2 regions of the Brevibacterium aurantiacum genome follow, and region 1 is predicted to be linked to the other one. Evidence: predicted binding sites of a transcription regulator. Region 1 holds the regulator's gene; the other holds the start of a gene.
What was found. The regulator LexA, encoded in region 1, represses DNA repair genes until DNA is damaged. The targets are predictions, from matches to a motif close to TCGAACANNTGTTCGA.
Positions count from the first base shown of each region.

Region 2: a site for LexA is predicted at 4,525-4,540, ahead of CXR25_RS00370 (HNH endonuclease signature motif containing protein). Genes of this name have one in related genera too.

Region 1 covers NZ_CP025333.1:2,633,382-2,640,730, reverse strand. The annotation lists gene hflX (GTPase HflX) at 1-488, shown strand, start outside; gene CXR25_RS12120 (ATP-dependent DNA helicase) at 485-2,452, shown strand; gene lexA (transcriptional repressor LexA) at 2,543-3,298, opposite strand; gene CXR25_RS12110 (LysM peptidoglycan-binding domain-containing protein) at 3,533-3,865, shown strand; gene CXR25_RS12105 (histidinol-phosphate transaminase) at 3,875-5,008, shown strand; gene hisB (imidazoleglycerol-phosphate dehydratase HisB) at 5,110-5,706, shown strand; gene CXR25_RS12095 (hypothetical protein) at 5,703-6,305, shown strand; gene hisH (imidazole glycerol phosphate synthase subunit HisH) at 6,302-6,931, shown strand; gene priA (bifunctional 1-(5-phosphoribosyl)-5-((5-phosphoribosylamino)methylideneamino)imidazole-4-carboxamide isomerase/phosphoribosylanthranilate isomerase PriA) at 7,008-7,349, shown strand, end outside.
Region 2 covers NZ_CP025333.1:76,600-83,948, reverse strand. The annotation lists gene CXR25_RS00380 (8-oxoguanine deaminase) at 1-128, opposite strand, end outside; gene CXR25_RS00375 (nucleobase:cation symporter-2 family protein) at 588-2,183, shown strand; gene CXR25_RS00370 (HNH endonuclease signature motif containing protein) at 2,345-4,411, opposite strand; gene CXR25_RS00365 (HAD family hydrolase) at 4,676-5,353, opposite strand; gene CXR25_RS00360 (M50 family metallopeptidase) at 5,418-6,167, opposite strand; gene CXR25_RS00355 (LysE family translocator) at 6,404-7,084, shown strand; gene CXR25_RS00350 (sugar phosphate isomerase/epimerase family protein) at 7,160-7,349, opposite strand, start outside.

The DNA.
Region 1 (7,349 bases):
AATTGGTCGAAGCATTCCGCTCGACATTAGAAGAAGCCTCGGACTCGGATCTGCTCCTGCACATCGTCGATGCCTCGCACCCGGATCCGCATGGTCAGATCCATGCCGTGCGCGAGGTACTCAAAGACGTCGAGACAGGAGACATTCCCGAACTCCTCGTCTTCAACAAGGCCGACATCGCTGATGAAGCGGTGATCACCGGACTCCACGCAGAGTACCCGGAGGCACGTTTCGTCTCTGCTGTGACCAAGGAAGGCGTCGGAGAGCTCGTCGAGACGATTGAGTCGATGCTGCCCTCGCCGAACATCGAGGTCACCGTGCTCATTCCCTATGAGCGAGGAGACCTTGTGTCGAAGATCTATGCCCTCGGCATGGTCGAACACGAAGAACACGGTGCCGGCGGAACCTCTATGCAGGCGAAGGTTCCGGCAGAACTGGCCGCGGAACTCGCAGACTTCCGACGTCCGGACCTGGTCATCGGCGAGTGAGCACCGTCGAAGAACTGCTCGAGTCCGCCGTAGGGGCCATCGGCGGCTCGACCCGAGAAGGTCAGACAGAGATGGCCCAAGCAGTCTCCTCGTCGGTGGACAAGGGCATCCATCTGCTGGTCCAGGCCGGCACCGGTACCGGTAAGTCCTTGGCCTACCTGGTTCCGGCGGCCGAGTACTCCAGTCGGACGGGCAACCGCGTCATCGTGTCCACGGCGACCTTGGCTCTGCAGACGCAGATCATCCACCGAGATCTGCCGCGCCTGTTCAAGGCCGTGAAGAAGACTCTCGATCCGCTGCCACGGGCTGCTCTGCTCAAGGGCAGGCGCAACTATGTCTGCAAGCACAAGCTCGGCGGCGGATACCCCGATGAGGGCGAAGGCATGCTCTTCGACCTCGGTGCGGACGCGGAGGCCGGTCGTAAGGCCAGCGACCGGTCCGGCCTCGGTGAGGAGATCCAGCGAATTCGGACGTGGGAGAAGACCACAGAGTCCGGCGACCGCGATGATCTCCTGCCAGGCGTCAGCGACCGCGCCTGGTCAGAGGTCTCGGTCAACTCCTTCGACTGCCTCGGCTCGAACTGCCCCCTGTACACCGAATGCTTCGCTGAACTGGCCCGCAACAACGCGGCCGAAGCAGACATCGTCGTGACCAACCACGCACTCCTGGCCATCGACGCCTTCGGTGACAACACCGTTCTGCCCGAACACGATGTCATCATCATCGACGAGGCCCACGAACTCAAGGACCGGGTCACGAACGCACTGTCGGGGCAGATCAACACCAGCATGCTCTCCGCCGCCACTAGCTCCGTGCGCAAGCACACCATCGTCCAGGACGGCGTCGTCGCGCTGCTGGACTCCGCGGCCGCAGCGCTCGAACGCGCCCAGAGCGGTGTCAGCGAAGGTCTGATCCTCAACATGAGCGAGGCACTGTCCCTCGCGCTGGCTCAGATCCGTGACTCCGCACGACAGATCATCAACGACATCGGCGGCAAGACCGAAGACTCCGACGCCGGTCGGCAGATGGCCAAGGCCCGCTGCCAGGAGATCTTCGAACTGGCCGAACGGTTCTGCGATCCCGGCAAGAACGACGTCGTGTGGCTCTCGCGCAGCACCTTCCGCGAGCGTGAGACCACGAACCTCGTCGTCGCCCCGCTCAGCGTGGCCGGCACCATGCGCTCGGGGATCTTCGAGGACTCGACGGTGGTGGCCACCTCGGCGACCCTGTCCCTGGGTGGAAACTTCGACGCCGTCGCAGCGTCCCTGGGACTCTTCGGCCCCGACGCACCCAAGTGGGACAGCCTCGACGTCGGATCACCCTTCGACTACGGCAAACAGAGCATCCTCTACGTCGCCGCCCACCTCCCGCGTCCTGGCCGCAGCGGTCTGAGTGAACAGGCACTGGATGAACTTGAGGAACTGGTCACCGCCTCCAAGGGCGGGGCACTGGGACTGTTCTCCTCCCGGGCGGCCGCAAATGCCGCAGCCGAACACCTGCGGGCGAAACTCGACATTCCGATCCTCCTCCAAGGCGATGACGGACTGCCCTCACTCGTCTCCCAATTCACCGCAGATGACCAGGCCTGCCTCTTCGGCACCATGTCACTGTGGCAGGGAGTCGACGTTCCAGGTCGGACCAACCGCCTGGTCATCATCGACCGGCTTCCGTTCCCCAGGCCCGATGACCCACTGATGCAGGCAAGATCGAAAGACGCCGACAACCGCGGAGTCAACGGCTTCATGGCCGTCAGCGCCACCCATGCCGCACTGCGCCTGGCACAGGGAGCGGGTCGCCTGATCCGCTCAACCAAGGACAGGGGAGTCGTGGCCGTGCTCGACTCGCGCCTGCGCTCGGCTCGCTACGGCGGATACCTGGTGAATTCGATGCCGTCGATGTGGCCGACGACGGATTCCGCGCTCGTGAAGTCCAGCCTGGGACGTCTGGCAGCCACCGACGACTGATTTGAGCCCGAGACGCACTGTGCCCCCGACCGTCATCGGTCGGGGGCACAGTCATCGGAACCTCAGTGGTCGAAGACCTGGGGAGAAAAGTCAGAGGCGACGGATCACTGACACGACGAGACCCATGATCTGGGCATAGGTGCCGTCGATCGGTTCATAGTCCTTGTTCTGGGGGAGCAGCCACTGGTGGCCGGCCTTGCGCTTGAGGGTCTTCACAGTCGCCTCACCATCGAGCAGGGCGGCGACGATCTGACCGTTGTCAGCGGTGTGCTGCTTGCGCACGACCACCCAGTCGTCGTGACAGATCGCGGCTTCGATCATCGAGTCACCGACGACCTTGAGCAGGAACATGTCGCCCGAGCCCACGACCTGTGTCGGCAGGGAGAAGACATCGTCGACCTCCTGCTCAGCCAAGATGGGCCCACCGGCGGCGATGCGGCCGACGACGGGGACCTGGACGGTGTTGTTGGCCAGCTCTTCGTACTTGGCCCGCTCTGCCTCTTCTTCCTCGAAGGGATTGACCACTTCGATGGCGCGCGGGCGCTTCGGGTCTCGACGGACATAGCCGAGGCGTTCGAGCTGGGATAGCTGGTGAGCCACGCTGGAAAGCGAGGCCAGCCCGGCAGCCTTGCCGATCTCGCGCATGCTCGGCGGGTAGCCGTTGGTCACGACTGCGCGTTCGATGGTCTCGAGGACCAGACGCTGTCGTGGGGTCAGACGAAAATCGCCCTCGCCGGTGGAGCCTTCCGGAATCGAGACGTCCTCGTCATCGCTGCGGGCGGCTGCGATTTCGCTGGCGACGTCCTCGTTGCGGGGACGGCCCCTCCCTCGTTTGTTCTGAACCATTGCTCGTTCCCCTTCGTTCTATTCCCGCCAGCCTCACCGCTTGATCCTCACGTCGAGAATTCTCGTGTCAGTGCCGCCTGAGATGGTTCTTTCAGATCAATCAACAACGCTGGTTCTCTCTCATTGTCGCATAAATGTTCGAGTTGGACTGGACATATGTTCGATTGGCATGTTGAATAGAACAGACGTTCTACCTATTACGGGTGGAATCGTACGAAGGAAAGAGGTTAAGCGATGTCTGCACTGAACCAGGAACTGCGTTTCACCACTCGTGGACGCCAGGCCATGCGCCTGCTTCGGACCATGGTGTGCGCTCTCGTCATCGTCGGCGGAGCATTCTTCGTCGCCACACAGTCGTTCTCGGCAGCCGCCGGAGCAGAGACTGAGGACATCGGCATCGACGCCGAGGCAGTCGTCGTCGGTGAAGGGGAGTCACTGTGGGCAGTGGCCGTGGATCTCGGGATCGACCGCGACACCCGCGATGTCGTCGCTGACATCGTCGACATCAACCACCTGTCCTCGCCTGTGGTGCACCCGGGGCAGACCTTGGATGTGCCCAAACGCTAGACTGATGCGGTGGGAAATAACGAGTCATTGCCAGTGCGTTCGGACCTAGTCGGCCTCAAGCCCTACGGCGCTCCGCATCTGGATGTGCCAGTGCAGCTGAACGTCAACGAGAACGCCTATCCGATCCCCGATGTGGTCGTCGAGAGTATGCGCGCAGCCGTCGACGGACACTTCGCCGGACTCAACCGCTATCCCGACCGTGAGTTCGAGGACCTGCGCGAGCATCTCGTCACCTATCTGCAGGGCGTCAATGACCGCGCCGGACAGTCCGTCGAGCTCAGCTCCGACATGATCTGGGCGGCAAACGGGTCGAACGAGGTCCTCTCCCATATCGTGCAGGCCTTCGGCGGACCCGGGCGCACTGTCCTCGGATTCACCCCCAGCTACTCCATGCACCCCCTGATCACCACTGGCACCGGTGCCACCTGGCAGGCCTCGGCGCGCAACGACGACTTCACGCTTGATGCGGAAACCGTCGCCGCCGAGGTGGCCGCATTGAACCCGGACATCGTCTTCCTGTGCACCCCCAACAACCCGACAGGCACCTCGATCGACCTCGACGTCATCGAAGCCGCCTACGACAACTGCTCAGGCATTGTCATCGTCGATGAGGCCTACGCCGAATTCTCCCGACCTGCACGCGCCTCTGCCATGACGCTGCTGGACGGCCGTCCCCGGTTGGTCGTGTCACGGACGATGAGTAAGGCCTTCGCCTGCGCCGGACTGCGTCTCGGTTACGCCATTGCGTCACCGGACCTCATCGATGTTCTGCGCCTCGTGCGACTGCCCTACCACCTCTCGGAAATCACGCAGGTGCTTGCGTCCACCGCTTTGGAGCACGCCGACCTCCTCCTGGAGAACGTGGACAGGCTCATCGACTCCCGCGACCGAATCTCGCAACACCTGGATGCGGCGGGGTTCACCGTCTACCCCAGCGATTCGAACTTCGTTCTCTTCGGCAGCATCGCCTCACCTCATGATCTGTGGCAGAAGCTGCTCGATCGCGGAATTCTCATCCGCGACATCGGCATCGACCATCACGCACGGGTCAATGCCGGCACGGATGAGGAAACCACCGCGTTCCTCACCGCAGTCGACGAGATATTGGCCGAGGACCCGGCCATCGTGCTGTCCGCCAACTGAGTCGACATCGCTGAGATGCGCACACCCCGACATACCGCTTCGCTTGAGTCAGAGGACAATGGTCTTCAGACGGCACTTACCCTTCCTACGAAAGGCCATCCATGAGGCAGGCACAACGCTCCCGTACGACCTCGGAATCCTCGGTCAACGTTTCCATCAACCTCGACGGAACCGGTCAGTCCGACATTTCGACGAGTGTTCCCTTCTTCGACCACATGCTCACGGCGCTGTCGAAGCACTCACTCATCGACATGGAGATCAAGGCCGACGGCGATACACACATCGACGTCCACCACACGGTTGAGGACACCTCCATCGTCCTGGGCCAGGCACTGCTCGAAGCTCTGGGCGACAAGTCCGGCATTCGCCGCTACGGTCTGGCCGCCGTGCCGTTGGATGAGGCTCTGGCTCGCTGCGTCGTCGATGTGGCCGGCCGACCTTACTTCGTGCACGAAGGTGAGCCCGAAGGCCAGCAGTACCACCTCATCGGCGGTCACTTCACCGGGTCGATGACCTCACACTCGCTTGAGTCGATCGCCTTCCACGCCGGCCTCACCGTGCACCTCGACCTGCTGCGCGGCCGGGATCCGCACCACATCGCCGAAGCAGAGTTCAAGGCCTTCGCCCGTGCTCTGCGTGAGGCAGTCGAACCCGATGAGCGCAACAACTCGGTACCCAGCACCAAGGGAGTCTTGTGAGCACCACCGTCGTCGTGACCCCGTTCGGCGTAGCCGAGCAGCTGGCCGCTGCCTGCGTGCTGTCGAACATCAAGGGAACCATCGTTCCCATCGGAGACTTCACCGGAATCGTCCTGGCCGACACCGATGTGCAGGCGGGCAACGAGGCGGCCGCAGCGATCTCCAAACTCTCGGGCAAACACGAGGTTCTCCTCCTTGCCCGCAGCGAAGAGCAGATCGATGCCGGTCATTTCCGCCACGGTGCCCGCGAATCGGATGTGCCGGCAGGGCTGGCGCTGAAGAACCTTCCAGACGTCCTCGAGCAGCTCCTGCTCGAAATCAAGTCGGCCGACGAGGTGGAGGGCAACATCCCCACCTCCTCCATGACGAAGCTGCAGGCCAGCGCCGCCACAATGTCTCCTGGCCGGGCCGCCGTGGCCCGAACCGCACTGCTGTGGATCGTCGTGGCAGTACTCGCCGGACTCATCACCGCCTTCGGCATCACCATCGGACTCTCCGGCAACACCATGGCCTGGGTCGTCGCCGTCTTCGGCGCGATCGTCCTCGGCTTCTCCCTGTGGAGGATCTACAGCGTCCTGACCAAGGGAGCAAAGCAATGAGCACGGTCGCTGTCCTCGACTACGGGGCAGGAAACGTCCGCTCAGCCGTTCGCGCGGTGGAAGCAGCCGGCGCCGAGGTCGTTCTCACAGCTGACCGGTCCGCCATCGATGCCGCCGACGGTCTGCTCGTCCCCGGCGTCGGTGCCTATTCGGCCGTGATGGCCGGATTGACGCGAATCGGCGGAGACGAACTGATCCGCTCCTGGCACGAAAGTCAGCGACCTCTGCTCGGCATCTGCGTCGGGCTGCAGGTCTTCTTCGCCAGCGGAGAAGAACACGGCGTGAAGACCGAAGGCATCGGACTCTGGCCCGGCGCCGTCACCGCGCTCGAGGCTCCGGTCGTTCCCCATATGGGATGGTCGCAGGTCAGTGCACCGACGTCGTCACAGATGTTCGACGGTGTGGCCGACGAGCGTTTCTACTTCGTCCACTCCTATGCGGCGACCGAAACCCCACCAGGCACGGTGGTGACCACAGCAACCCATGGCAGCAGCTTCATCGCAGCAGTCGAGGACGGCACCACCTGGGCGGCTCAGTTCCACCCCGAGAAGTCAGCCGACGCAGGTGCGCGACTGCTGCGCAACTGGATCGGGACCTTCTCAGGAGCGGGCGCGGCTCGCCACTAGGATTGTTCGAACCCTCCAGGTTCAATTGCTCCAACTCGTTCACAACAGCCTCGACAGTCTCTTGAGAAAGGTCACAATGACTCAAACCCCCAACAAGCTCGTCCTCCTTCCCGCCGTTGACGTCGCCGATGGCAAAGCCGTCCGCCTCGTCCAGGGCGAAGCCGGCACGGAGACCGACTACGGTTCACCCATCGACGCAGCCCAGGACTTCGAAAACCGGGGAGCGGAGTGGATCCACCTCGTCGACCTCGACGCCGCATTCGGTCGCGGATCGAACTCAGATCTGCTCAACCAGGTCGTCAAGGCCGTCGGCATCAAGGTCGAACTCTCCGGAGGCATCCGCGACACCGAGAGCCTCGAACGAGCACTCGACACGGGAGCTGAGCGGGTGAACATCGGCACCGCCGCCTTGGAGAAC
Region 2 (7,349 bases), 1.5 Mb from region 1:
GCCTGCGCCGCGTCGACGTCGCGCCCGAGATGGACAGCCATGGGATTGCGCAGCCACAGCGTGGAGCCGGTCGGGTTGGTCGTCGCTGCTGTGGAACTGGTGCCTGTGAACCGAGTGCCTGTGGTCATTCTTGCCGCCTTTCAGTGCTGGTGTCGATCGAATCATCCGATCGACTGCTCTGTGGCGACTTCACTGGGGGCGAAGCGCCACCAGCTCAGGTTTATCGGCGTCTGCTGCTCCGCCGTCCGGCGCGTGCGATGACGAACAAGTCACGAAGCGGATGTATCGGCAAGGGGTCTTTCCGACCCCGAACCGACTGCGCTGCAACCACACGTCATACACTTCAGGTGGCTCTGATTTGTCCCCGAAGCATGTACCGGCAAGACTGCACTCTAGCATGTGTGGCAGATCACGAAATGAGTTTGCCATCCCCCGATGATTCACCTAGCATTTTGCGATAAGGAAAGATACTTTCACATCTTGGAAGTATGGAAACCGATCCCTTACATTTAGTCGACCACCCGCATCGCCCACCCAGGCCGGGAACCCGAGGCTGTCGCTCAGGGAAGAACTCAACGGAGAGATAGATGTCGACATCAAAGCAGGCACCCAAGGGCAAACAGGCAGAGGCTGCCCGTCCGGAGGATGAACGACTCCCGGTCGGCACCTCATTCGCCTACGGTCTACAACACGTTCTGACCATGTACGGCGGCATCATCGCTGTGCCCCTCATCATCGGCAAAGCCGCCGGACTTGATGGCGCCGGAGTCAGCGTACTCATCGCATCATGCCTGTTCGTGGGCGGGCTGGCCACGATTCTGCAGTCATTCGGCGTTCCGTTCTTCGGCTCGCAGCTGCCTCTCGTCCAGGGAGTGTCCTTCGCAGGCGTTGCCACCATGACGTCGATCCTCGCGGGAGGTGAAGGGCTTCCGGAGGTCTTCGGCGCAGTCCTTGTAGCCTCGGCGATCGGACTCATCGTCGCCCCAGGTTTCGCGCTCATTGTGAAGTTCTTCCCACCTGTTGTCACGGGCACCGTCATCACGACGATCGGCCTGTCCCTCATGCCGGTGGCCGCAGGTTGGGCCATGGGCGGAAACGCCGAGGCACCCGATTACGGCAGCGGTCGCAATATCCTCATCGCCGTCGGCACCCTGGCCATCGTCCTCATCCTCAGCCGGATTCCGGTGGCCGCGATCTCCCGCCTGTCCATCCTTCTGGCAATCGTCGTCGGTACTGTCGTCTGCCTCATCTTCGGTTGGGCCGATTTCTCTCAGGTCCTCGATCGCGGCGTGTTCGCGTTCCCCGAGCCGTTTGCCTTCGGAATGCCGACGTTCTCTGCGGCAGCGATCATCTCGATGTTCATCGTCATCATCGTCACCTTCGCAGAGACCACTGCAGACATCATCGCGGTGGGTGAAATCGTCAAGACCAAGGTCGACTCCAAGCGGATCTCGAATGGTCTGCGTGCGGACATGCTGTCCTCGGCAGTGTCACCGATCTTCAACTCCTTCACCCAGTCGGCCTTCGCCCAGAACGTCGGACTTGTGGCGATCACCGGGGTGAAGTCCCGTTTCGTGGTCACCGCCGGCGGTGTCATCCTCGTCGTCCTCGGCCTGCTGCCTGTCATGGGCGGCGTCGTTGCCGCGATTCCCTCCCCCGTCCTCGGCGGCGCGGGCATCGTCCTCTTCGGCACAGTCGCAGCGTCGGGCATCCGCACCCTGTCCAAGGTCGAGTACGAGGGCAACCTCAACATGATCCTGGTGGCGGTGTCCTTGGCGTTCGGCATCATCCCGGTCGTCCAGCCCGACTTCTACAACTCCTTCCCCTCATGGGTCGGAATCATCCTCCACTCGGGAATCTCCTCGGCAACCCTGATGGCCGTGCTGCTCAACCTGGTCTTCAACCACATCGGCGTGCGAAGCAAGGACCGCACCGAGCGTTCGGTGTTTGTCGCAGGCACCGGTCGAGTCATCCGCAGGGACGAGCTCGAGCGCCTCATCAACCATGAAGCACTGTTGGCAGAAGGCGACACCGTCAAGGACGGGAAGATCGTGGACTGCAACGGTGAGGAAGTTCCTGTTGTCTCGGAGCAGCAGCACGAGAAGGTCGTGGAGGCGATCAAGAGCGGAGAGGCGCAGACTCAAGATGACGTGCGTCGAGTGATCAAAGAGACCGAAGACTGACCCTTACGGGTCAACGGCCCGAAGGACGGCCTGACTCTCTCGGACGAAGCAGGCAGTTCCAGCCGCCGGTGGTGGTGCACACGCACACATCACCGGCGGCTGGCTGTTTGGGTCGGTAAATTGGCTACCGTGGTCCGAAACTGACCGCTGGGGCCGGAGGCTCAGAACGGCGGTGGGCCGCCGGAGTCCCAGATCCACTCGTTCTCATTCACGGTTGAGCGACCGCTAAGCAAGGGGGTGTTCTTCACCCACCCTGCCTGTCCATCGGCAGCGGCTGGTCCGGGGCACCCCTCAGAGATCTGTGTGTCTCCGTGCCATCTCTCGCCTGCTGGCCGGGTTGTCGACTTCGGCGGGTCAGATGTTGGGGCCGCCTGCCGTTGCAGTTCCTCGAACACCTTCGCGTGGGCGGCGTTGATCGGATGGTCACCTGCCGCCACCTCGGTGCTCAGTCCGTGTCGGAAGACGTATTGAACGAATCCTGCCCGGTTCATTCGCACCGAGTATTTGCGATCTGTCTTTGCTTGATGGTGCATTTTGCACAGCGGGTGGAGATTGCCGAATCGCGTCAGCCCACCATCCGCCGGATGCTCATGGTCGAACGGCACGACATGGTCGATCTCCGTGGTCTCCGCTCTGCGTGTGCATCCGGGAATCGTGCAGGCCTGCCATTTCGCAATCAAAGTCTGCCGGACATTTTCGGGTATCTGGTAGGTCGCCGCCTTGGCATCCACCGGTGTGCCGGTTGCCGGATCTGTGAGAATCCGCGTCCAGGACTTTGCGTGCTTGGCAACGCGCCTCGCGGTCTCTGCTGGGATCGGAGAACCGTCGGAGAATGTTCCGGGCAGTTCTGCGGATCCCGCCAGCGTAAGGAAAGGAACCGTGGTGATCATCTTCGCCTGCGAGTCCAACCACTGCTCGTGAGTGGGCATCGTGAGAACGACTTCCGGCCCGCTTGTGTCCTCATCAGTATCCGAGCCAAGTTTGCCGACACTGCCATTGCTGCCAGCACGGGCCCCGTTAACGCCCTCTTGCACGGCATTGACGACAGCAGCCGGGGTCATAGTCTGTTCAGCGGGCACATCGAGCGGAATGTCGCGCGTCGAAGTCTCCCCTGTCGTCGTATCGGTCGAAGTGACCTGGATGCTCAGCTGCGGGATGGTCCGCGTGAGGATGTCGAACATGAGGGCATCGATTCCACGGTCGTCGTCGATCGCGGCGCCTGGCTCCAACTGGTCGCTGAATGCTGCGATGTTCCCCGATCGGATCGCCCGCGCAAACGCCGCGATCCGCAGGTAGCAGGCCTGCAGTTCGGGAGCGGGTCCGGCCAGAGTGAGGTATGCGGTCCCATCGGGGGTGGTCGTGATGTCGACGCGTCGACGTTTGCTGGCCTCTTCCACACGTTCTTCGAGGGGTTCGAGGACTGCGATCTTCATGCCCAAAGACTTCCTGAAGGTTTCAATCGTGATGTCTGCGCGACGTTGCGCAAGGTATTCATCGATGAGAGGAAGGTTTTCGAACTTCACGTCGCGGCAAGCATGAGCAGTGGCGTGGACGTGCTCGATGGTGAACTCGCCGGCAATGCAGCGGGCAAAGAATTTGGGCAACCCATGTACGAGGGTCATCGCCGAAGTTATCTGCACATATGCTCGTGCAGTTGTCGCCCCTAGAACTGTGGTGAATTCCGCGATGTCTTCGGCCTGCGAAAGTTCATGCACCCAACCGTAGAAGGTCTGATCCAACCGGAAACGGGGAAAGGGCGGAAGCTTGCTCTTACGTTTCTTGCGCTTCGCGGCCGCGGAAGAACGGCGCTCACGGTGGTATCTGCGGACGGTTTCGGCGATCGTCGCATGAGCATAAGGCTGCCCGGGGTGGGGATTGTAGAGCCGCAGATTCTCGACGGTCTCATTGAAGAACAGCTCTGCCGAGACGTCTAGAGCCGACAGCTGAGCCTGATCGCTGGCGGCAAACACCTGTGCCGCCTCGGCGAAAGGAGAATCAGCATCGATACGAAGGCGACGAGCGGAATGTGTCGGCCCAGTACCCGCCCCGCCAGTCCCCGTATCCGTTCCGTCAGCATCAGGCTCGGGTTCAGGTTCGGGTCCGCCGGTGTCTGCATCGGTTGCTTGCTCGGCCGCGGCGTCCTGCACTGTCTTGTCGGATTCAGTCTGGCCAGCGGAATTGCGACCAGGCTCGGATCCGGTGTTGTCGGAATCGGAGGGAATCTTCACTGGTGGTCACCTGATCTTCACGTCGCTGTGAGTGCCTACCTCAATTCTAGTCGCAAACCGTATATTTTAACATTACGATTAGATAACAAACATCACTCTTGTTCGATCTTCAATCGATCAAACATTTAATATGAAAGGCCTAGGGACATCACTACGGAAGGTGGAAACAGGAGAAGAAAGAGAGATAGCGACAATCCGCCCCACACCCGACTGCTCACCAATGCGCGACCGCTCACCAATGCCCGCCCGTTGATCCGTCACAGTTCACCGAATCAACAGTCCCGGCAATTGGTCCATCGCGGTGAAGATCTCATGGGCACCCACGACTTCCAACGCCTCAGGCCGCTGGTGCACTGGCGAGTCGGGACAGAACCCCAGCACATGTGCACCCGCGGCAACGCCCGCTGTCACACCGGTCGGCGAATCCTCGATCACTGCGGTCTCGGTCGGATCAACCCCCAGGGCGGCAGCCGCTGCCAAGTACACGTCCGGAGCCGGCTTCGAATGCGGCAGCTCCATTCCGGAGAAGATCCGACCATCGAAGACGTCGAACAGGCCGATCTTCTGCAGCTGCAGGTTGATCTTGGGACGATCAGCGCTCGATGCGCATGCAAGCAGGCCAGGGTAGGCAGCGTCCAGGTCACGGACCGCCTCGGCGATTCCAGGGATTGCTTCCAGTGAAGCCTCGAGCGCTACATTTCGACGCTCACGAAAATGACTCAGCCATTCAGCGTCGATGCGCACACCAGTGTGCTTTTCGATGACGTCTGCCTCGTCGCGGAGCATCTTCCCCACGAACCGGGAAATGCATTCCTTCCGCGAGATCTGCCACCCCAGCTCGTTGAGCATCTCCCCCAGAACCGTATTCGTGAGACGCTCGGAGTCGACGAGCACTCCGTCGCAGTCGAACAGCACAGCAGCATATTTCGGGCTCGAATCCATACTCTGATTCTGCCACCCGGTACTGACTCAACAGCGTTCGCCCTAGGTCGCACGCCGCCCGAAGTCAGCCGACCGACATCGTGGATGCCGAGTACAGGATGTAGGCGGAGAAGAGCGCGCAGCCGATGATGACCAGCGCGAACAGGCTCAACCAGGCGCCCGCGGGCAGGCTGGAGCCCTGGGCGAGGATGTAGGCATCAGACTGCTGGATGTGGCGCCTGCGGGTGTGCACGCGGATGACCTTGACGAGGTCCTTGAGCGAACCGATGGCCAGAGCAGTTCCCAGGCCGGCGACGAAGATGGAGATCGATTCGATCGGCAGGAACACGACGACGAGCTGCGCGGCCACGGCTGTGACCACCGCAATCATGGCACCAGCGAGGTTCCGGATGAAGATGAGCGCGACCAGCAGAATGAGCGCACCGACCGAGAGTGCCAACGCAGCCCACCCCTGAGTCGCCGAGGTGATGAGAACCAATCCGAGGACGCCGGGTGCCGGATATCCCCAGAAACCCGACCACGTCGCAGAGAATCCGACCTTGCCGAAGGAATTCATCTGCCCCGAGTGGTCGAAGTTCAGCGAAATTCCCTTGACGACCCGACCGGTCATCAAGGCTGCGAACGCGTGGCCGAGCTCGTGGACAAAGGTGACGAACATGCCGAAGAATCGCCAGATTCCGGGCGTCAGCGTGACGACCAGCGGGATTCCGATGACGAGGAGCAGCTGAACGGCGTCGGGTTCAAGGCCGTCCTGACGTCCGAATCCGGCCGTGATGGCTTCCCACCAGGTTGATACACCCTGCTTCAGATCCATGCACGCACCTCCGCCGATTCCTCTCCCGCTGCCGACACCTGATCACCCGCAGCCGACAATTGCTCGTTCATAGCGGCCCAGTCTATGAACCGACCCTGAGTGGCATCTTCAGGGTCCGCGGAGCCACCCCTAAAAGGAGTCATCCCCTCTGCCAAGCCACCCAGATCAGGGCATGTGATCGAAGTCTCCGCGCCAGTCTCTTACCCGCGCTTCATCCGCGCTCATAGAATTCTTCTGTGCCGACCACCGACGCTCTTCTCGCCTTTCTCGCCGCAGCCCTCGTCATCATCGTGATTCCCGGGCCGACTGTGCTCTTCGTCGTCGGCCAGTCACTCTCACACGGTCGACGTTCGGGTCTGACGAGCGTGCTCGGCGGCAGCGTCGGCATCATCCCGATCATCGTGGCCGTGGCCTTCGGTGTGGGCACCATCGTCGCCCAATCGGTCGTCATCTTCACGATCGTCAAGATCCTCGGCGCAGGCTACCTCGTCTACTTAGGCGTCCAGGGCATCCGGCATCGCAAGATCGGCAATGAGGTGCCCGAAGACCCAGCCCTGGCACGAGAAGCCGACGCCGAGGTGGAATCGTTCGTTCCTGCCGGACGCGAACTCAGCTACCGGTCGATGTTCATGCAGGGCTTCATCGTCGGCATCTCGAACCCGAAGACGATCATCTTCTTCGTCGCCGCCCTCCCCCAGTTCGTCTCGATCGAGGCCGGGCATGTGCCGCTGCAGATGATCATCCTCGGCCTCCTCTTCCAAGGCCTCGCCCTGTTCTCGGACGGATCCTGGGCCTTCATCGCCGGGACAGCGCGCAGCTGGTTCGCTCGCTCGCCGAGGCGGATGTCACGCATCCGTGGAATCGGCGGCGGCATGCTCATCGGCCTGGGCGGAACGCTGGCCTTCGCCAGCCAGTAGTCCGCCAGCCAACAATCCGAGATCGCTCGACGCTCCGGCCCGAGAAATCGAGCCTACTAGCTCGAGAATCCGCGCTCACTGGTTGGAGAACGCGGCGTCAAAGGACGTCTCGGGCCGCTTCCACAGCAGTTCACGGATCCGCACGACCGCCTCGGCGGCTCCATGGAGACGATCCATCCCGGCATCCTCCCATTCGATGGAGATCGGCCCGGTGTAGCCGATCGAGCTCAGCGCTCGGAAGGCATCCTCCCAGTGCATGTCCCCG